One region of the Shewanella aegiceratis genome, then DNA from elsewhere that is predicted to be linked to it. Evidence: predicted binding sites of a transcription regulator. Region 1 holds the regulator's gene; each other region holds the start of a gene.
The links. The regulator sigma-54, encoded in region 1, starts transcription at its own class of promoters, with help from an activator protein. The targets are predictions, from matches to a motif close to GTTGGCACGNNNNTNGNNT.
Positions count from the first base shown of each region.

Region 2: the regulator sigma-54 is predicted to act here: its motif matches at 4,014-4,032, upstream of K0H80_RS13535 (DUF3192 domain-containing protein).
Region 3: the regulator sigma-54 is predicted to act here: its motif matches at 1,125-1,143, upstream of K0H80_RS05625 (YggN family protein).
Region 4: the regulator sigma-54 is predicted to act here: its motif matches at 3,775-3,793, upstream of pdsR (proteobacterial dedicated sortase system response regulator).

Region 1 covers NZ_CP080416.1:3,885,623-3,890,986, reverse strand. Annotated here, with positions in the region: gene mgtE (magnesium transporter) at 1-619, opposite strand, end outside; gene K0H80_RS16900 (HPr family phosphocarrier protein) at 720-995, opposite strand; gene rapZ (RNase adapter RapZ) at 988-1,836, opposite strand; gene ptsN (PTS IIA-like nitrogen regulatory protein PtsN) at 1,833-2,276, opposite strand; gene hpf (ribosome hibernation promoting factor) at 2,279-2,566, opposite strand; gene K0H80_RS16880 (RNA polymerase factor sigma-54) at 2,597-4,084, opposite strand; gene lptB (LPS export ABC transporter ATP-binding protein) at 4,219-4,950, opposite strand; gene lptA (lipopolysaccharide transport periplasmic protein LptA) at 4,947-5,364, opposite strand, start outside.
Region 2 covers NZ_CP080416.1:3,077,538-3,082,901, forward strand. Annotated here, with positions in the region: gene K0H80_RS13515 (DUF3301 domain-containing protein) at 1-13, shown strand, start outside; gene K0H80_RS13520 (Mpo1-like protein) at 2,140-2,439, opposite strand; gene K0H80_RS13525 (GNAT family N-acetyltransferase) at 2,432-3,082, opposite strand; gene K0H80_RS13530 (DUF2789 domain-containing protein) at 3,223-3,453, shown strand; gene K0H80_RS13535 (DUF3192 domain-containing protein) at 3,603-3,974, opposite strand; gene K0H80_RS13540 (hypothetical protein) at 4,123-4,458, shown strand; gene K0H80_RS13545 (Zn-ribbon-containing protein) at 4,458-5,231, shown strand; gene syd (SecY-interacting protein) at 5,286-5,364, opposite strand, start outside.
Region 3 covers NZ_CP080416.1:1,263,447-1,268,810, reverse strand. Annotated here, with positions in the region: gene K0H80_RS05625 (YggN family protein) at 219-1,049, opposite strand; gene glsB (glutaminase B) at 1,360-2,274, opposite strand; gene K0H80_RS05615 (YggL family protein) at 2,274-2,597, opposite strand; gene trmB (tRNA (guanosine(46)-N7)-methyltransferase TrmB) at 2,628-3,344, opposite strand; gene mutY (A/G-specific adenine glycosylase) at 3,628-4,686, shown strand; gene K0H80_RS05600 (oxidative damage protection protein) at 4,689-4,967, shown strand; gene K0H80_RS05595 (YceI family protein) at 5,043-5,364, opposite strand, start outside.
Region 4 covers NZ_CP080416.1:2,011,119-2,016,482, forward strand. Annotated here, with positions in the region: gene K0H80_RS09065 (cystathionine beta-lyase) at 1-726, opposite strand, end outside; gene pdsS (proteobacterial dedicated sortase system histidine kinase) at 827-3,001, opposite strand; gene pdsR (proteobacterial dedicated sortase system response regulator) at 3,004-3,696, opposite strand; gene pdsO (sortase-associated OmpA-like protein PdsO) at 3,916-4,671, shown strand; gene K0H80_RS09085 (marine proteobacterial sortase target protein) at 4,711-5,364, shown strand, end outside.

The DNA.
Region 1 (5,364 bases):
TCTCCCGCACCGAGGCATTGGGGTCGCAGGTCAGCAGGTCGGTAATGCGCACACCGCCCAGCAGGCTGTCGCGCTTATCCACCACATAGAGGGTATCGGTGGCATCGGGCAGCTCGCCGCGGATCCTCAGGTAACGCAGGATCACGTCTATGGTGACATCGGGGCGCACGGTGACAGTATCCGTGTTCATGATACTGCCGGCAGTGTCTTCCGGGTAGGAAAGGGCTTGCTCCACCCTGGCTCTGTCTTGCGCCGTCATCGACTGCAACACCTGATTGAAGACGCTGTCGGGCAGACTACGCAGTATGTAGGCCAGATCGTCCGTGTCCATGCCTTCGGCTGCCTTGGCGACGCGCTCGGGGCTCATCTGGGTGATCAGGGTATCTTTGAGTTCTTCGCCCAGCTCGTCGAGGATCTCCCCCGTGTGCTGTTGATCGATTAGCTGCCAGAGCACCTGACGGGTGCGCGGCGGCGAAGATTCCAGGATAAAGGCGATATCAGAGGCGGCCATGTCGTGCAGCATGCTGCGCACATGGACAAACATGCCGCTGCCTAAGGCTTGAGTGAGCTGATTAAGGCGTTGATCTGTGGTTTCACTATCTAACACTTCGATCGGCATAGCTCCTCCTTTGGCAGTTGATTGAACGGCTTGGGTGGTAGGCTTGTAAGTCTATGATAAGTATAGGACGAAATTAAGCGGGCACCGCAAAGCGAGCCGATTATACGGCCTCATCGAATTTGGCGTCAATAAGGGCGCTGATGGCATCTAAGGCCGCCTGGGCATCTTTGCCTTCGCTGGTGATGGTGATGGTTTTACCCATGCCGGTTTCGAGCATCAGGAGGCCGAGTACACTGGCGGCGGAGGCCTGTTTATCGCCCTGGATCAGGGTGACCTCGGCGTCAAACTTAGCGGCGAGCACCGCCAGCTTGGTCGCCGCTCTGGCGTGCAGGCCCAACTTGTTGCAGATGGTCAGCTCGCGAGCCAACTTAGTCATGCTTTAGTTCTCTGTGGCGCGCCTGAACCTTATGCTTGCCCTTGTTGAACAGCTTGGCGAGCTGGTCGGTCACATAGACAGATCTGTGTTGGCCGCCGGTGCAGCCGATGGCGATGGTGAGGTAGCTGCGGTTGTTGCGCTCCAGGTGAGGCAACCAGGTTTCCAGCAGGTTTTCGATCTGCCAGATGAACTTGTTGACCAGTGGCTGCTGACTCAGAAACTGCTGCACTGGCTCATCCAGGCCGGTCAGAGGCCTTAGCTCAGGTTCCCAATGGGGATTGGGCAGGAAGCGCACGTCGAACATGAAGTCGGCTTCGGTCGGCATGCCATATTTAAAGCCGAAGGACTCGAAGTTGATCACCAGCTCCTTGTCGACCGTGCCCAGCAGGATCTCGCGCACCTTGTCGCTCAACTCATAGATGTTGAGGTTAGAGGTGTCGATATAGTGATCCACGAGTTTGGCGATGGGGTCGAGCAACTTGCCCTCGAGCTGAATTGCCTCCTTGAGGGAGACCTTAGAGCGTGACAGCGGGTGTAGTCTGCGGGTCTCGCTATAGCGCTTGAGCAGCACATTGTCGCTGGAGTTCAGGAAGAAACTTAAGATTTCGGTATCTTTGGGGAGCTTGGCCAGCTGTTTTTCCAGCTGGATCTCTTCGCTGGGCATGTTGCGCACATCGACGCTGATGGCCACGAGATCGCTGCGTCCCTTGAGCTGCTCCAGCAGGGACTCCATCATCTGCAAGGGCAGATTGTCGACACAGTAGTAGCCTAGATCTTCTAGGACCCTGAGTGCGACGGATTTTCCCGATCCTGAGCGTCCGGATACCAAAACCAATTTCATTGGGTGATCACCTGATAGAGTTCGGATTCATCTTGTGTCTTTCTTAGCTGCTTCATGATCGCCTTATCATTGAGCTTCTCGGCCATAGCGGCCAGGGTGCTAAGATGTTGCTCGCATTGATCTGCGGGCACCAATAACGCAAAAAGGATATCGACGGGCTGATTGTCAATGGCATCGAATGCGATTGGTTCAGCACATTTCACCAGTACGGCCACGGGTTGATCTATGTTAGTCAGCCGTCCGTGAGGAATCGCGATACCATTGCCTATACCTGTGCTGCCCATTTTCTCTCGAGCCAGAAGGCTTTCAAATATTTCTTGAGAGGAGAGGGTGGGGTACTGGACAGCGGCTAAGTCGCTGATAAGCTCCAGTACCTTTTTCTTACTGCCCGGAGTGGCGCAGGTGGTGCACTCCGGCCGCAGGATGGTACTCAGTTCCATCGTTAATGTTTAGTAAGCTTCTCTTTGTGTTTAATGACCTGACGATCGAGTTTGTCAATCAGGGAGTCTATCGCGGCATACATGTCCGCATGTTCGGATGTTGCGAACACTTCTCCGCCACGGAGATGTAACTTTGCCTCAACCTTCTGTTGCAACTTTTCGACATTTAATACAACGTGCACATTATTGATCTGATCGAAATGACGTTCAAGCTTTGTGAATTTCTCTTCGATGTAGCTTCGTAGAGATTGGGTGATCTCGATATGGTGCCCAGTCAGGTTTATTTGCATAAAGATAGTCCTCCAGTTTCCAGGTTTGTTTTATAAGCTCTTGCGCTGATTCGAGGGCGGTATAAGCATTGCCTCGCGATACTTGGCAATGGTGCGTCTAGCCACCTTAATACCCTGTTCGGCCAAGAGTTGAGCCATCTTGCTGTCGCTCAATGGCTTTTTCTGGTTTTCCGCAGCAACCAGCTTCTTAATGAAGGCACGTATTGCTGTTGAAGAGCACTCTCCGCCATCGTCGGTACCGACGTGACTGGAGAAGAAGTATTTAAGCTCGAAGATCCCTCTCGGGGTATGCATATATTTTTGCGTGGTCACACGCGAGATGGTGGATTCATGCATCTCCACCGCCTCGGCGATGTCGTTAAGTACCATGGGCTTCATCGCCTCTTCGCCAAATTCGAAGAAACCTTGCTGGAAGTCGACGATACAGTTGGTCACCTTGAGCAGGGTCTCGTTGCGACTCTCCAGGCTCTTGAGGAACCATTTGGCTTCCTGCAGGTGACCGCGAATAAACTGGCCATCCGCCTGACTCTTAGTGCTGCGGGCCATGGCGGCATACTGTTGGTTGACGTTGATCTTGGGCATGCTGTCTGGGTTGAGCTCGACTACCCAGCGTCCCTTCTTCTTGGTGACGGTCACATCCGGGATCACGTACTCGTCGCGGCTGGCGGTGATGGCGAGGCCGGGACGGGGATTCAGGGTCTGGATCAGGGCTATGGCATCCCTCAGCTCATCTTCCTTGAGCTTGGTTTTGCGCATCAGCAGACGGAAGTCGCGTCCGGCGATGAGATCCAGGTGCTCCTTGATCAGCATGCGGGCGTTGGCGATGTGCGGCGTGTCGTCGCTGTATTGGGCTAGCTGAATCGTCAGACATTCGCTGAGGTCGCGGGCCGCCACACCAATAGGGTCGAAGTGTTGTACCCGTTTGAGCACCGCCTCGACCTCGTCTAGTTCGATCTCTGGGTCGCCCATGGCCTCGAGAATATCTTCGCAGGTCTGGGTCAGGTAACCGCGCTCGTCGATGGCGTCGATGATGGCGGTGGCGATGGCCAGGTCGTTATCGGAAAAAGGGGTCAGGTTCTTCTGCCATTCCAGGTGTTCATACAGACCTTCGCTGGTCTCGCCCTGAAAAGGCATGTCGTCGTCGCGCATGGCGCCCGAGCTTGAGTTTGGCGAGGCAGTGTAGACCTCATCCCAGGTGGTATCCACCGGCAGCTCGTCTGGCATTGAGTCTTGAGTCAGGGCGTCTGAGGTCTCGACCCCTGAGTTATCCTGGCTCGAATCCAGCTCTATCTTGTCGTCGTACTTGTTGTCGAAGCTGTCGCTGACGCTATCGTCTTGCAGCTCGATGCTGGCGCTCTCCTGCTCTTCATCCAACTCCAGTAGCGGGTTGGATTCTAATGCCTGCTGGATCTCCTGCTGCAACTCTAATGACGACAACTGCAACAGACGTATGGCCTGTTGTAGCTGGGGCGTCATGGTGAGATGCTGACCCATTTTGAGCTGAAGTGACGCTTTCATCGTACTGCTATTCCCTTGTTTCTAATTATAAAATGAGAAAGCTCTGGCTATATGTGCCGGACAAATATATCGGATAGTGCCTAAGGCCACAATTAACGCATGGTATTTCCTCTGTGGCCCCATTATAAGATTAACTATAGCTTGAATTGTTCACCTAAGTACACTGCTCGTACTTGCTGGTTGTCTAAGATTTCGGCGGGTGTGCCCTCGGCGATCAGATTACCATGGCTGACGATATAGGCTTTCTCGCAGACGTCTAATGTTTCGCGCACGTTATGGTCGGTGATCAACACCCCCAGGCCGCGATTCTTAAGCTGCTCGATGATCTTCTTGATGTCGATGACCGAGATAGGATCGACACCGGCGAACGGCTCGTCGAGAAGAATAAACTTAGGGTTGGCAGCAAGCGCCCTGGCGATCTCCACCCGGCGACGTTCACCGCCCGAGAGCGCCATGCCGTGGCTGTCACGGATATGGGTGATGTGAAACTCTTCCAGCAGGTGTTCCAGCTCCTCTTCGCGGCCATCGTTATTAAGATCGCTGCGGGTCTGGAGCACGGCCATGATGTTGTCTCGCACCGAGAGCTTACGGAAGATGCTGGCTTCCTGGGGCAGGTAGCCTATGCCTTTGCGGGCGCGCAGGTGCATGGGGTCTAGCGTCAGGTCGTCATCGTCGATAAAGATGCGGCCCTTGTCGCTCTGTACCAGGCCGACGACCATGTAAAAGGTGGTGGTCTTGCCGGCGCCGTTTGGCCCCAGCAGGCCGACGATCTGCCCGGTCTTGACCGTGAGGCTCACGTCTTGGACAACGGCACGACTCTTATAGCTCTTGGCGAGGTTCTCCGCCTTCAAGATCAGGTCTGTCATTGTTTTTCCTGTTCTGGTTTCTTCTCGGGCTTCTGCTCTGGCTGGATCTGTTCCTGATAGTTTTCAGGCTGAATGATGGTGATCACTCTGTCTTTGCCTGTGCTCTCGGCGATCAGCTGTTGCTGCTCTATGTTGTAGCGGATCTGCGAACCCGTGACCTGGCTGCCTTCCTGTTCCAGGGTGGCGTCGCCGATCAGTGTCAGGGTGCGGCTGGAAAGCTCGTAACGTATCTCCTTGGCGCTGGCCGAGGCGGGACGGCCATCTTCCATCACCTGAGAGTAAGTGGCCGGGTTGCCGGTGGCGATCAGTATCTTGCCGCTGTTCTTCTCTTTGCTGAAGGCGCGTAGTTCACTGGCCAATATCTTGATTGAGCCTTGGGTGACCTCGACCGGACCGTGGAAGATGATCTGGTTG
Region 2 (5,364 bases), 810 kb from region 1:
CGGCTGCAAGTAAGCATTAAGTACGCATCGACGGCTGCCTCGCATTCCTAATACTCACTAACATTAGTGTTCAACCGGTAGCCACGCATAATGCCAATCGTAGTAAATAACTGAGCATGCTAGCTTGTTAAAACGTCCGATAACGGTGTTATCATTTTTGATTGTAGAATAACTACTTATCAAAAAATGCTGCCTTATTCTCTAACGTTTTTCCCGCGCTATTTCTGTTCACTTACTTACCGTGATTGGTATAAATCCAGGCGCCTGCTATTACCAACAGAGCTCCAATTCTAAAACCCAAATAAAGAAAAAGCGCGGCTCAATTAAGAGTCGCGCCTTCTATCTTTTTCGCTAAGCAATCCAGCTATTTTAGTGCTCCCTGCTCCATCCTTGCGAATTTATGCTCCTTGCATCTTCCTTGGTCCATCTATTCCTTGTACCTTTTAGCACTTCCATACTAAGGTACCGTCCCTGAGCTTGGTCATCCATTTACCAAGTTTGCTTAATCCCTAAGCATGTCCAGTCTCTTCCTTGGGATTCCTTTCCTACACTCCTTGTCATCTGCCATCCTAGGCAGATATCCATCATCCGTGAGTGTTTGGCCTTCCCTAGTTGTCGACTCTTCCGTGAGTTGCCATCCTTGTACCATCCTTGCCATCATCATCCTGATGATGTGTAGGTCATCCTAACCCGTCCTTGCGCATTCATCCTTGAACACTGTTAATTCTAGCGTCCCTGTCGCCCAATAATAGGGATGGAAAAAATTCTGCTTAAGGAGTCACATTATTGCCATCTTACCGCTTAACTATAAACGACTGAATTTCAAAACAAATAAACACCGTTACAGATATAGATAGCATGTTATCAGCTTTATCTCGCACATCAATGTAAGAGATGTCTCACATGGCGGCGGGCACTTTCTGTGAGCTAAGGCCAACTCCAGCAAAACCTTTTACTCAATGCCCCTAGAACTCTGGATTCCCTAGCTAAAAAGAGGGGCTAAAAAAATCAAGCAGAAAAAGAAAAGGCGCACTATAAAGTGCGCCTTTCTATACTCTTGTGTTAGCCATCCCGCTATCGCCGTGCTCCCTGCATCATCCTGATCACATCGGCGTCCTGCCGTCTCCAATTCCTGAGACATCCTGTCTTATTCTTCCCTGGGTGGTCGACTCATTCAACCACGCTCCCACATCCTATGGGTTCCAACGCATCCTGCCATTATCCTTCTATGCTTACTCTTACCAGTTCCTTAGGTAAGCAATTCCTTGATAAACAGTCCTTGGTTACACTCACAATCCCTTGAGTGGCAATCCTTTTAGCAATAGTCCTTTTAGCGATAGTCCATTTTGCTGAAGTCCATTTCGCGATAATCCCTATCGCCTATCTTCCTAAAGCATCCTGCTCTCATCCCTGACGCTAAGATTCTCGCTTCCTCGACAATCTCTCTATCCTTGGCTTTCCTTCGCCATCCGTATTGCTTAAGTAAGCTCCTTAACATGAGTTCAGTATACTTAACGCTGCGCTAGAATGTACGCTATCAGAAACAATTGTAAACCGTTTAAATTTTAACCGCAGGCAAATATACAGTTAACTTATTGAACATTAATGATATTCAAATATCCGCAGGCGAAAACAGGGTTGATTTCAGGAGAAAGACTCACATGTTTGTAAGCGATCTCTCACAAGCGACCTAGCAAATTGTGAGTCGCCGCATCCTTCGCTAAGTTTATTCACCGCTGCGCTAGGACAATCATATTCACCGGCTCATTCAATGTTTGTGGGTCAAAGGCTCAATAAGACACTTCCTAGCCGACGCTAAAAAACTAATGATTAACGAGTCTGTTATTAGCTCGACGAGCGCTATTAGATGAAGACTTAATAGCTGAGAAGCTATTAGGTGAAGACTTAGTTAGAGGAGAACTTATTAGCTGAGAACTTATTAGCTGAGAACTTATTAGCTGAGAACTTATTAGCAAAGAACTAATCAGACGATTATCGACTAGGCCCATCATAACCTGGCCATTAGTGACCTGGCCATTAATGACCTTGCTATTAATGACCAGACGCTAAATATTCAGCCTTAATGCCCAGCCTCATAATGTCCAGGCGCTCAATATCCAAATTATTCGCGATTGGCCCTCATCGACGGCCGGTTAGCCACTGGGCCAACATCACCCAGTCGGCAATGAAGCTATATAAGGGGTACTCGAAGGTTGCGGGCCGGTTTCGCTCAAACACGAAATGCCCTATCCAGGCTGCGCCATAACCCAGAACAGGCAGCAGCCAGAGTAGCCAATACTTGGCTAGCACTATGGCCACCACCAGGAGCGCGATCACCGACAGGCTACCCACATAATGCAAGGCGCGGCATCTGGGATCCCTATGTTGCGACAGGTAGAAGGGATAGAAGTCTTTGAAGTTGGTGTAGCGCTTACTCAATCTCAGGGCTCCGGTAGAAAAGCAGCTCGCCCGGCACGCCGCCTATGACAAGGCGCTCGATGGGGGCAAAATCCATGGAGGAAAACAGGTGGGCATGATCATCCTGGGTCACGTAAACCCCAACCCCTTCGAGCTCCGGTTGCTCGTCGCACCAGCTCATCACAGCCTGGATCAAACGTCTACCTAACCCCTTATGCTGCTCTATCGGTGTGACGGCAATGAACTGCAATATGCCACATTGAGTGCTGGGTAGATGCTCTAGAATCGAAGATTCTTTCTTCATCAGCGCCTGGGTCGACTGCCAGCCGGCGCTCAGCAACATCTTCAGGCGCCAATGCCAGTATCTGGCCTCCCCCAATGGCACCTGCTGGGTCACGATACAGGCCAAGCCAATCAGGCGCTCCTCCTCAAACAGGCCGATCAATGCCTGCTCCTCTTGCCACAGGGTGTGCAGTTCCTCGCGAATGGCACCGCGTAGCTTCTGCTCATATTGCGCCTTGTCTCCCTTATGCAGGGCAGCAATAAAGAAGGGGTCGTCATGGTAGGCGTTATAGAGAATCGAGGCGGCGACGCGTAGGTCTTCGGCGGTTAAATAGACAGCTTTATAGGTTTCGTTAACAGGTGGGGTAGCTGTTGTCATCATTGCTGTTATTCCTTGATCCAGATCAACATGGTCCAATGTAACAAGCTTGTAAAAAAGTGCAAACTTTAATCGATTCGAAACTTTATCAATTTATCGCATACTAAATAGAAGCACCTCATCATCAACAAGCGAGGGATAAGATGGACATCACACAACCGGATCTAGCCACCCTATTTGACCAACTCGGCCTGCCGAGTGAACCCGATGCCGTTGAGGCTTTCATCAAGCAGCATTCCATCTCCGCGGAGATCCATATCGCCGAGGCCCCCTTTTGGACCCAGGCCCAGAGGCATTTTTTAGCCGAAGCCTTAGCAGAAGATGCCATGTGGACAGAGGTGATCGATCACCTCGATGCCCAGCTTCGCACTTAGATAGCGAGGCTTAAACATCCTCTTATGACTCGGGTATCTGGGACTAAAGAATAGGCTTAAAAGTTAGGCTTCGAAAAGTCTCACTTGTGAATGGCTTATACAAAAAAGGCAAGCCGAACTGGCTTGCCTTTTTACTAAAGAGTATCCCATTACATGTTGTGGTAAGCCTTCTCACCCCAGCCCACGACGCGATTGTCTGTGATCACGATAGGCGTACATTCATCCTTGGTGGTGGTGCCATCTTCGCGCGTACGCTGGGTACGATAGTAGAGCACGTTGATCGTCTTATCTTGCTTGGTATAGGCCTCGTTAAAATCGGCGGTGCCCATAAGTGTCATCACCTGATCGCGCGTCATCCCCAAGGACAACTTAGACAAATTCACGCGATTCTGCTCCTGCACGCGCTCCCAAGAATTACCCGTGCTCCAGCCCTTGTCGCCTTCACCCACATTCAATACACACCCAGATAGCGCTATACTGGTCGCGCCGAAGACCAATGCTGTTATTAATTTTGTTTTCACTTTCACGTCCTGTTTATCTATTATAACTGGATTCAGGTAAAGCAAAGCTTATGCCAAACAGATATATCTATAATTTTCAACACCTTGAAGCAGGCCCAAGGTTCAAGAGTATGTCTGTCAGGCTAAAAAGTAAGGAATTTCACCAATCATGAGTCCACTCGAACAGGTGCTGGTCGCCGCACGTAAATTGAGTCTGGCGGGTAAGCCTCCCAGCCTGGCATTGATCAAGGCAAATCTGGGCAACTCGCTGCCCATGCCTATCCTGGTTCAAGGATTACAACGCTTTAAATCTATGTCAGCCGATGAGCAGGCGGCGATAGTGGTAACCTCGACCGCGCCAGCAGCAAATGTCCAAAGCGACGACGCTACGCCAACGCTGGCGCAGCTCGCCGAGCAGGTTGCCAGGCTCACAGCCAATCAACAGGCCTTGGTTGAGCGTATCAGCGAACTCGAAGCCAAATTGAACGACAAGGACCCTCGCTGATGCACGTGGTGGAACTCAGATTCGAGTGTTTTGACAACACCACTATTACGGCCGCCGAACGCGCGATTAATGGTCTGATGGAAGCCTACCGGGCCAATGGCCAGGTACTAGGCCGAGAATTTGCCGTGGCCTTCAATGAAGGGGAGTTCAGGGTACGCCTGCTGCTGCCAGAAAAGAGTAGCCTGGCCAAACGATTCAACAGCCCCTGGGTCAATTACGCGCTCGAGGAGCTTACCCAGGCTAAGCTGCTGCATCCAAGGGAAAAATATATCGGCCAGGATATCAACTCTGAAGTCAGCAGCACTGAGACGCCCAGCTGGCAACTGCTCTACACCAGCTATGTACACATGTGCTCGCCGCTACGAAACGGCGATACCCTGCAACCCATTCCCCTGTATCAGATCCCTGCAACCTTCAACGGCGATCACAAACGGGTGATCAAGTGGCAAACCGAATGGCAGGCCTGCGATGAACTGCAGATGGCGGCGGCCACTAAGGCGGAGTTCGCCGCCTTAGATGAATTGAGCCAGTGTGACAGCGACCTGTTTCGCCGAGGCTGGGATCTGCGTGGACGCATCGAATATCTCACCAAGATCCCCACCTACTACTATCTCTACCGCGTGGGCGGCGAGAGCCTGGCCGCCGAGCAGCAAAGGCCCTGTCCTCGCTGCGGTAACACTCACTGGCTATTGGAAACCCCTTTGCTGGATCTTTTCCACTTCAGGTGCGACAACTGCCGCATCGTCTCCAACATCTCCTGGGATCATCTCTAATGGCGGTTCGCGCTCACTCTCTTCTCGCGAGCTAATTATCTTTCAACACGCCGACTATCTCCTTGAGCCTAGGTGCCGCCACATGGTCTTGAGTCGCTGCCAAATCCCGGGATGATCCATCTCGGGCATAGGC
Region 3 (5,364 bases), 1.9 Mb from region 1:
TTTCGTTATCGAAATTTCGCCAGCATTGTTATTATTTTTTACAAGTATACCAAAGATTTGCTCTTTGATTCTAATACCTATTTTCTAGCCACTATACACCCAGTTAGGAGTGGAGGAAAAGTCATAACAATGGCAGGTCCAGAATAAAAAAAGCCCTGCACCCAAGGTAAGTGCAGGGAAATGTGGATCTTGCTATGCCAGAGGAAATCGTTTGCGGGCTATTCCCGCAGGGTTTGTTGCTTAGCGCTCACCAGTGGGTAGTCACGTAGGGCCGGTACTTCACTGCGCATCTGGGACTCTAGGGCCACCAGCTGCTGGAAGTTGTCACACAGCTTGTCGGCGCGCGCCTCGAGATCTGTGGCCTGCTGTTCAATCTGGGCTTCGATATCGTCGCCCACCTTGTCCATCTTGGCTGAGAAGGCGTTCATCTTCTCTTGGAAGCTCTCACCGTCGCCCTTCATCATCTCGCTGCCCAGGGTCATCATCATGCTACCGATAGAACTCTGCACCAGCTGCTCCATCTCTTGCTCGAACTCTTTACCGAAGGTGTCTTCGATAGAAGATTCGGTGGCGCCCAGGTAGAACTTGTCGCCATTTTGGTAGGCAACAGTGTCGATACGCTTCGACAGGCCGTCCATCATCTCATCAATCTTGGCACCGGCGGCATCGCCCAGCAGCGGCGTGAGCGCCATGCTCACGGCGGTAGACGCGATATCGACGGCATCATGCACCACGTCGATCACCTCGGGAAGCTGCTTAGATACCTCGCCGGCATATTGATTAACCAGCGCCTGCTGTTTGTCGTTTAGCTCAACCTTGTCACCGTTAACATAGAGACGCCCAAGCTCGATGCGATACACTTCTTTCTTCGCCTCACTGACCACCAACTTGCTCGGCTCGACTGAAACGTCGTAATTGAGGCTCACCTCGCACTGTTTGTCATCCCGTCCAAAGGAGATGTGGTTGTCCTTATCTTCACCGGCCCAGGCGGCGCTGGTGGTGGCAAGTACGAAAGCTGTCAGTCCAAGAGATGCGGTCAATTTCTTCATATTCTTATTCCTTAAGTCATCGAAAATCACATGATGAGAAGCTTAAGGTGCACCATGTGTCGTTGATGACTAACAATACAGGTATCGTGCCAATTTTCACTAATTAAATATAATCAATGAATTAGCTAAAAATTACGATGTAGTCCAAGGCTATAAGTCGGCTATGGGCTAATAAAAGTAAAGCCTTCAACCAGTTTTTAGTAAATTTCACCATCGAGGCGAATACAGCTAAGAGATAAAAAGTAAAATGCAGAGAAAGATTAAGACAGAGCAAAGAGTAAAATGAAAGAGCGCCTAATCAGGCGCTCTTTTAGAAGATAGAACGGCCCAGGGCTTGGGAAAGCTTCTCGAGTGCGGCGGTGCCCGCTAGAGAGTTACCGTTCTTATCCAGCTCGGGCGACCAGACGCAGATGCTCATATCGCCCGGGATCACGGCGATGATGCCGCCACCCACGCCGCTCTTACCCGGCATGCCGACCCGATAGGCAAACTCCCCCGCACCGTCGTACAGACCAGATGTCGCCAGCAACGCGTTAAGCTTACGTGTCTGTATGGGCGAAACCACCTGCTCTGCCGAGAGGCTTTGGCCTCGGTTGGCCAGATAGAGCATGGCTTTGGATAGATCGGCGCAGCTCATCTTCAGAGCACAATAGTGAAAGTAGTTTCTCAGCACCCTATCGACATCGTTATTAAAGTTGCCGAAGGACTTCATCAGGTAAGCGATGGCCGCGTTGCGGGCGCTGTGCTCATATTCAGAGGCCGCGACACGCTTATCATAAATCACATGGGGGTTGGCGCTGAGCTTTCTGACCACCTCGAGCATACGATGCTTAGGCGCGCCGAGACGGCTCTGCAGCAGATCGGCGATGATCAGGGCGCCGGCGTTGATAAAGGGATTTCTCGGCACTCCGCGCTCAAGCTCTATCTGCACCAGGGAGTTAAAGGACTGCCCCGAGGGCTCCTTGCCGACGCGAGACCAGATCTCAGCCTCCTCGTACAGGGTCAAAGCGACCGTGAGGCTAAAGACCTTAGAGATACTCTGGATCGAAAAGGGCTCGAGATAGTCTCCAGCCCCTATGGTTTGACCATCGATTGTGGTCACGGCGATCCCAAGCTTGGTAGGATCCACCTCGGCCAGGGCGGGAATATAGTCGGCGACCTTGCCCTTTCCCAGCAGAGGACGCACCTGCTCGATAATAGTCTCGAGCAGGTCCTTCTGTGGCATTAGTTCCACCAGATGTCGTACAGCTCGCTGACCACGACATCTTTAGCTGGCTGACTCTTCCAGAAGTCACTCACGGCCTGCCTGTCTTCTTCGGTGCACTTGCCGATAGTTTGAGTGGCGATGATGCCTTCCCACTCTTTATGGCCGCCACCGTGGAAACCCAGCTTTCTCTCTTCGATCACCTGGTCGATAAACTGATCGACGATAGCATCGATCTGCTCTTCGCTTACCGAATCATCGAAGGTCCAATTCACATCGAAGCCGAACTCTTGAAACTCATCAATGCGTAATTTTTTACGTAAACGACGACTACGTGTTGCCATGTGTATTCCCTCTTTTAATAGAAATTAAGCTTACTCGGTACGCTCGAACATCAGATCCCAGACGCCATGTCCCAGACGATGGCCCCTGGCCTCAAACTTGGTCAGCGGACGGTGATCGGGACGGGGCACAAAGTCGCCATCCTGCGCCTGGTTCTTATAGCCAGGCGCCGCACTCATTACCTCTAACATGTGCTCGCTGTAGTTTTCCCAATCGGTCGCCAAGTGAAACACACCACCTATCTTCAGGCAGCGACGGATAAGCTCGGCAAACTCCGGCTGAACGATACGGCGCTTGTGATGACGCTTCTTGTGCCAAGGATCTGGGAAGAATAGCTGTACTCTCGCCAGGCTGCCGCTTTGGATGCTGTTTTCCAATACCTCGATGGCGTCGTGGTGGAACACGCGCAGGTTAGTGACGCCGGCCTCAGCCGCATCAGCAAGACAGGCACCCACGCCAGGCTTGTGAACTTCGATACCGATAAAGTTAAGCTCGGGTGCCGCCTTTGCCATCTCAACCAGCGAGGCGCCCATGCCGAACCCAATTTCCAGCACGGTATCGGCCTGCCGGCCAAACACCTTGACCAGATCCAGAGGCTCGGGCGAGTAGTCCAATCCCATCACAGGCCATTGCTGCTCCATCGCCTGCGCCTGGCCCTTGGTCAAACGTCCTTCACGTAAAACAAAGCTTCTCACTTTGCGAAGGTATTTACCCTCTTCGTTAAACTCTGCGGTGGTCACTTCGCTCATTATTTTTCAGCCTCAGATCTGCCATTGGTTGGCCATATAGCGCCGAGAAAAAGTCAGCGTCAAGCGACTCAAGGCTCGACTCACAAACTCATATGATCCCACGGGATCCTGACACTTATATGATTGGAAAATTATAAAAAGAAGGGCATTATCCAAAGTTACTGCGCTAAGGCAAGCCCTATGTTGCCAAAGTATACCAATTATCCCACGGCGTGCGAGCCATGGCGCCCTTGAGATGCCATTTTGGTTGAGAAAAACCTTGCCCCTCTATAGACTGAGCGCCATGAAAACAGAGCAATTTCACCAGCGCATCGTCACCTGGTACGACAAACACGGACGCAAGCATCTTCCCTGGCAACAAGATAAGACCCCTTATAAGGTATGGGTGTCCGAGATCATGTTGCAGCAAACCCAGGTTGCCACCGTTATCCCTTACTTCGAAGCCTTCATGGCGCGTTTCCCCACTATCTTGGACTTGGCAAATGCCGATCAGGATGAGGTGCTGCACCACTGGACCGGCCTAGGCTATTACGCCAGGGCGCGTAACCTACATAAGAGTGCCCAGCTGATCGCCAGCGACTATGATGGTGTATTCCCAACCCAGTTCGAGCAGGTGCTCGCCCTGCCGGGTATTGGCCGCTCGACCGCTGGGGCGGTACTCTCACTCTCTCTTGGACAACATCACCCCATATTAGATGGAAACGTCAAGCGAGTGCTTGCCAGACACGGCGCCATAGCAGGCTGGCCCGGTAAGCGCGAGGTGGAGGAGCAGCTATGGCTGCTCACCAACAGCCTGACTCCAAAAGCAGGTGTGACCAAATACAATCAGGCGATGATGGATATTGGCGCCAGCATCTGCACCCGCTCTAAGCCCAAGTGCGAGCTCTGCCCCGTCGCCATCGACTGTAAGGCGCAGCTGATGGGCCGCCAGAGTGAGTTTCCCGGCAAGAAACCGAAGAAGACGATTCCGGAAAAGCTCGGCTATATGCTAGTGATTAAAGATGACGATAGAGTGCTGATGAGCAAACGCCCACCTGCGGGGATCTGGGGCGGCCTATGGTGCTTCCCACAGTTTGACAGCCAGGAGGCGCTCGAGGAGTTTGCCAAAACAAACGGGCTAACTCTTATTAGTGAGGAGCCCATAGACAGTTTTCGTCACACCTTCAGCCATTTTCATCTGGATATCAGCGCCTTTGTTGCACACCAGGCCACAAGCGCACATGAGATCATGGAAGAGAGCGGCTCTCTCTGGTATAACATAGCCAAGCCACCCAAGGTTGGTCTGGCCGCCGCCACCGAGCGGATCCTCGCCAGCTTAGGTTCAGTATCAAATAAGGAGTAATCATGGCGCGTACAGTGAACTGCCAGTATCTTAAGAAAGAGGCAGACGGCCTAGCCTTTCAGCTCTACCCGGGTGAACTCGGTAAGCGAATTTTTGACAACATCAGCCAGGAAGCCTGGTCGCTCTGGCAGGCCAAGCAAACCATGCTGATCAATGAGAAGAAACTCAACATGATGAATGTTGACGATCGCAAGTTCCTCGAAGAGCAGATGGTTAACTTCCTGTTTGAGGGCAAAGAGGTCGAGATCGAAGGCTATGTGCCGCAAAAAGATGACGAGTAATAAATTACTCGCTCTATAAAAATAAAAAGCGCCTATTGGCGCTTTTTCTATAATGGGGGTTTGTTTAAGCAATCACTACTGACGAATACCTTCGACCACGAGATCTAAGGTCACATGGCTGGACGCGGGGCCAAGATCCATCTTGATATCATAATCCTTCAAGGCAAATTCAGTCTGACCGACAAAACCGGCGCGGTAGCCACCCCAAGGGTCTTGCCCTTCACCAATAAACTTTGCATCGATTGCCACAGGCTTAGTCACCCCGTTAAGGGTCAGCATGCCATTGAGCACAAACTTGCCGTCCCCCAGCTCTTTGACCGAGGTCGACTTAAAGCTAGCCTCGGGATGCTTAGCCACATTAAGGAAGTCTTCACTTCTCAGGTGCTTGTCACGCTCG
Region 4 (5,364 bases), 1.9 Mb from region 1:
GTCCGCCGAGGTGCATTGCCCCATGAGGTAGCTGTTCTCTCTGAGCTGATCCCAATGAGCCTGGTTGGCGGTGGCCGTTCCCAGCATCACATCCGAGTGACCGACGATATATTTGGTTGCCGCCTGAATCGAGATATCCACCCCAAGCTCGAAGGGGCGGCAGTTGATGGGTGACGCCCAGGTGTTATCCAACATGACCACCAGGTTGTGGCGATGAGCGATGGCGCTTAGGGTCGGCACATCCTGCACTTCTAGCGTGATGGAGCCGGGAGATTCGAGAAACAGTACCTTGGTATTGGGGCGGATAAGCGCCTCTATGCCATCACCTATGAGGGGATCATAGTAAGTGGTCTCTATGCCGAAGCCCTTGAGCAGCTTGTCGCACAGATCCCGGGTCGGTTCATAGGCGGTATCGACCATGAGGAGATGATCGCCCGCCTTGAGGAAGGAGAGCAGGGCGCCTGAGATGGCCGCCGAACCCGAAGGGTACAGGGCTGTGCCTACGCCGCCTTCGAGTTCGGCGATGGCCGCCTGGAAGGAAAAGTGGGTTGGGGTGCCGCGGCGACCATAGAACATCTCGCCGTTGGCGCGGTTCTTGGTGGCATGACGCATATCCTCTATGGTGTCGAACACCACGGTGGAGGCGCGAAATACCGGCGGGTTGATCACCCCCTTGCTCCACTTCTTGTCGCGGCCGACGCTGACTATCTTGGTCTCTCTTTTCATCCCATACTCTCGTGTTGGCAACTCAATGCAGCCATCTTAACATCTATACGGCTAAATGAAAGTGAGATTTATTGGAGTGGTTTTCCTTTTAGCGTGGAGGCTATTGCGCCTCCAGCGGCAGACGGATATGGATAACCACGCCGGTGGCCTGACCATCCTGCATCAGGTTTTCGGCGCGTATGCTGCCCTTGTGAAAATCGGTAATTAAGCGGGCGATATAGAGCCCCAGCCCCAAGTGAGGCTTATCCTGCGCCTTCTGGGCGCGCACAGACACCATGGATTCGAAGATCTGCTCGCCCATGTTGGCGGGCAATGATGGCCCCAGGTTACTCACGCTCAGCAGTGCCTGACGCCCCTTGGCCTTGAGCGACACCTTAATCGGCGTATCACTCTGGCTGAACTCGATGGCGTTGGCGATCAGCTTGTCCATCAGCTGGGCGATATACTCAGGCACCCCGCGCATGGTCATGGGCTCCTTATCTATCTCTAGCTCAAATACCTGATTGGCATAGGTCATCTGATAGCCCTGCATACAACCTGAGATCACCTTGGAGAGGGGGAAGTTGTCCACCTCGGCGTCGGTTAGCGCCTCTTCGAGACGGGTGGCCTCGCTCATGTTGTTGAGGATCATGTTAAGGCGGCTCACCCCTTCGTGGGCGCGGTCCACATACTTCTGATGTTGCGGCGGCAGATCCTGGCTGTTGAGGTGCTCGAGGGACGAGCGCACCACGGCAACCGGGGTGCGCAGCTCATGGCCAAGGCGCGACGACATGTTCTCCAGATAGTGGGTATATTGGCTCAGTCGGCCGACTATGCTGGCGAAACTGCGACTGAGATCGCCTATCTCGTCACGCACCTTAGAGCCGACTATCGCCTTTCTGATCCGCCCCTGGCTGTCGATCGCCTGCTCGGCATCGTCCCTTAGCTTACGGATGCGGCTGGAGATGCTGGAGGCGAAGAAGAAGAGCGCTAGTGTGCCCATGCTCATCACGGTCAGGATCACGTTAAACAGCTTCTCCAGCGCCTTGTTGCGCAGGGTGCGGATGCCGTGGGTGGTCTCCTCGGCGATCACTACGCCCATCACGGTATCGTCGATCCAGATGGGGCTGGCGGCGGCGAGGATCACCGCCTTGCCATCTGGGCTGAGGCGCCAGGTGGAGCCAAACTGACCGGCCAGGGCCTTGCGGATATGGCTGCCCTCCAGCACGGTAGAGTCTTTTAGCGAGTCGACGAAATGCTTAGGCGGCGTGGTCAGAATGCGATAGTAGAGCGGGTGCAGGAACTGCTGCTTGAAGCGGCCCCAGAAGGTGTCTGGTGTCTGCTCGGTTGCCGTCTGCGCCCACACATTGGTGCTGCTGTAGATGTCGCCGGATTTCGCCAGTACCCGGCCGTGGCGATCAACCACCCAGATCCGCGAGCTGTTGTGGCTCATCCCCTTGATGATGCTCTCGATCTCCGGCGAAGGCACCAGTACCGTCCCCAGCTTGGTAACATCATCCGTAGCCGAGGTGCCGACGATCGCCTCGACGTTACGTTCCTTTCTGTCGTTAACATCGACGATGGCAAAGCCCAGCTTGCTGCCCACCATCTCAAGCGGCATCCTCAGCTCGATGTTGTAGCCTTTATCTGTCTTCAGCCACTTGCCCTGAATGCGTACCTCAGGGTTGACGGGCTGGGACTTGCGGGGATCGGCGGGCAGCTCGAAGGCGCTGATCCAGCCGTCACGTATGGTGGCGACGATGTAACGGCGAAACTGGCCGTCGGGCGCCAGGGTGGCGATGGCCAGATGATCGTTGTTGTCGATGCGCAGGCTGTTGGTGCCGCGGTAGATCACCTTAGGATCTGTCACCTCGAAATAGCCATAGAGGTAGCCGGCATACTTGCCCACCATATGGGTGAAACTGACGTTGAGGGGGTTGCCGTCATCGGCTTTAAACAGCTGGTGATCGGCGCCATAGGTCACCGCGCGGTGGCGGTTAGAGGCCCATTCGCCCAGCTTGCCATCCAGATGGATAGGGCCGGTTAGGGGATAGGCGTAAAGATCCCGCCCCTTCTTCACCTGTGACAGAAAGCTTGCCTGCTTGTCGAACAGTTTGGGTCGTTCATGCAGGGCTGTGGTTAGGGCTTGAGTGGTGCCTTCAAGAGTCTTTTCCTGGCCGTGGCGCAGGTATTTTTCCATCTCCCACACATATTGATAACCCAGCCAGGGCAGGCAGAGCAGGAACAGGGAGAGTACGGCGACCTTAGTGCGTAGGCCGATGGGCAGATTAAACATGCTTAGTCTTGGGTATCCCAGCGATAGCCCATGCCGTAGACGGTGTCGATGCAATCGAATTCTGGGTCCTGGCTGATAAATTTCTTACGGATCCGCTTCACGTGGGAAGTGATGGTGCTGTCATCCACATAGATCTTGGCGTCCTGCATCAGTGCCTGACGGCTACGCACATGGCCTGGGCGTTTGGCCAGGGCGTGCACCATCCAAAATTCGGTTACCGTCAGCTCGATTGGCTGCTGCTTCCAGTAGACCTGGATGCGGTTGACATCTATGGTCAGGTTGCCGTGCTCTATCATGCCATCTTGTGGATTAGCGCCATTTTGGATGTCCGAGCGCCTAAATAGCGCGGCGAGGCGGGCGATCAGATGGGGGAAGCTGACATCTTTGCTCAGATAGTCGTCGGCGCCCAGTCTCAGGCCGCAGACGGTGTCGAAGTCACTGTCTCTGGCGGTCAAAAAGATGATAGGCAGGGTGTTCGACATGGCCCTGAGTGACTGGCACAGGGTAAAGCCGCCATCTATCTCATCTTCCAGGCCGATGTCGATGATTGCTAAGTCAGGCAGACGCGTGTTGAAGGCCTCCATGGCGCTGGGGCGGTTGGCGTACGCCTGCACAAAGTAGCCTTGCTGCTGCAGCACCTCTTTGTAGTTTTCGCGGATAGCCGCCTCATCTTCCACTATTGCAATACGCTTCATGATCCATCCATTACAGCTTAGGGTTTCTGGAGTGTGACTATACAGCAAAATACCCGGGAGAAAAGTGGCCCGGGGTAAAAGCCATTTTCTTGCCACATTTGGTCTGCGCATCGTCATTTTTGCACCCCGGACTTGCCATTTCACTCAGGTTTAATGACCTCATCGACAGGAACCACAGGGTTCTTATTCACCAATCCATGTCAACTTGAGGATTTTCCCATGAAGAAGCAGATCATTGCCGCATTAATCAGTGTTTCGTTATTTGGCAGCTCAATGGCTTTCGCTGCCCCCGCAACTCAAGCGACTCAAAGTACAAACAATAGCTCGGCTGATGAAGAGGCGCTTATCGGTGTTGGCTCTGGCATAGTGCTGGGTGCCGTGGTTGCCGGCCCTGTGGGGGCTATTATCGGCGCCTTCACCGGCGGCATGATAGGCCAGACTGTGGCCAACGACAGCGAGATCAAACAGCAGCAGGCCACGTTAGCCGAGCAGGAGAGCCGTATGATGGCGCTCAAGCAGCAAAATGAGGCGCTGCTGACGGTGCAGCAGGAGTATCAAGAGGCCAAGGTGGAACTGGCACAGCTTAGACAGCATCAGGGCACCCGTTTGGAAGAGCTGGCCCTGGGGCTAAACGTCCAGTTTAAAACGGGCTCATCTACCGTCGAGCCGCACTTTCAGAGCCAGCTCAACGAGGTGGCCGATGCCATGGCGATCTCGCCGCAGCTGAAATTAGATCTTACCGGCTACGCCGATCGCCGCGGTGACAGCAGCTACAACCAGGCGTTGTCAGAGCAGCGCGTCGCCGAGGTGAGAAGCTACCTAGTCTCCAGAGGCGTGGATGAGGCCCGTCTGGATGCCAAGGCCTATGGCGCCAGCGCGCCGGTGAAGGATGAACAGAGCTTCGAAAATGACTTCTTCGATCGCCGCGTCACCATCAAGTTGCTGCCTGGCGATACCGCCCTGGCATCTAACTAGATCCCGCACCATGAAGCAACGCGTAAAAGGAGAAGTAAGATGTTGCCACGCCCGCGTCTCAGGATGAACCAGACCGACCTTTGCCCCCCGAGGGGGGCGCTTTTTTCTTGCCAGCGTCTGGTGCTCGCCGCCTTGGTGTTTAGCGTCAGCGCGATTGGCTCGACGACGCCGGCCTTCGCGCGCATGGGGCAACCGGCCGGCGTCAATGTGACGGCTGCCAAATATGGTGAGCAGCTGCACCATTTCGATCTGCCCGCCGCCGATGAGCCCATTTTAGGTCAGGGTGTGCTCGAATATCGCTTAGATGGCGTTCAGCTAACGAGCGAGTTGCCCGCCACGGCCCTTGCCGTGGATACCCAGGTGCAGATGAACATCTCAGGTTGGATCAATCGGGTGTCGGTCAAGCAGGTGTTTGTGAATGACAGTGAGCATTGGCTCAATGGCCGCTATCAATTTCCGCTGCCTCACGATGCCGCGGTCGACAGCCTCAAGCTACATATCGGCCAGCGGGTAATAATCGGTGAGATCCAGCCCAAGGCAGTGGCGAGGCAAACCTTTGAACAGGCCAAGGCCAGCGGCAAGAAGGCCAGCCTGGTGAGTCAGCAAAGACCCAACATCTTCACCTCAGAGGTGGCGAACCTGGGGCCCGGCGAGGCCTTGGTGGTGGAGATCGCCTATCAGCAGCAGGTGCGT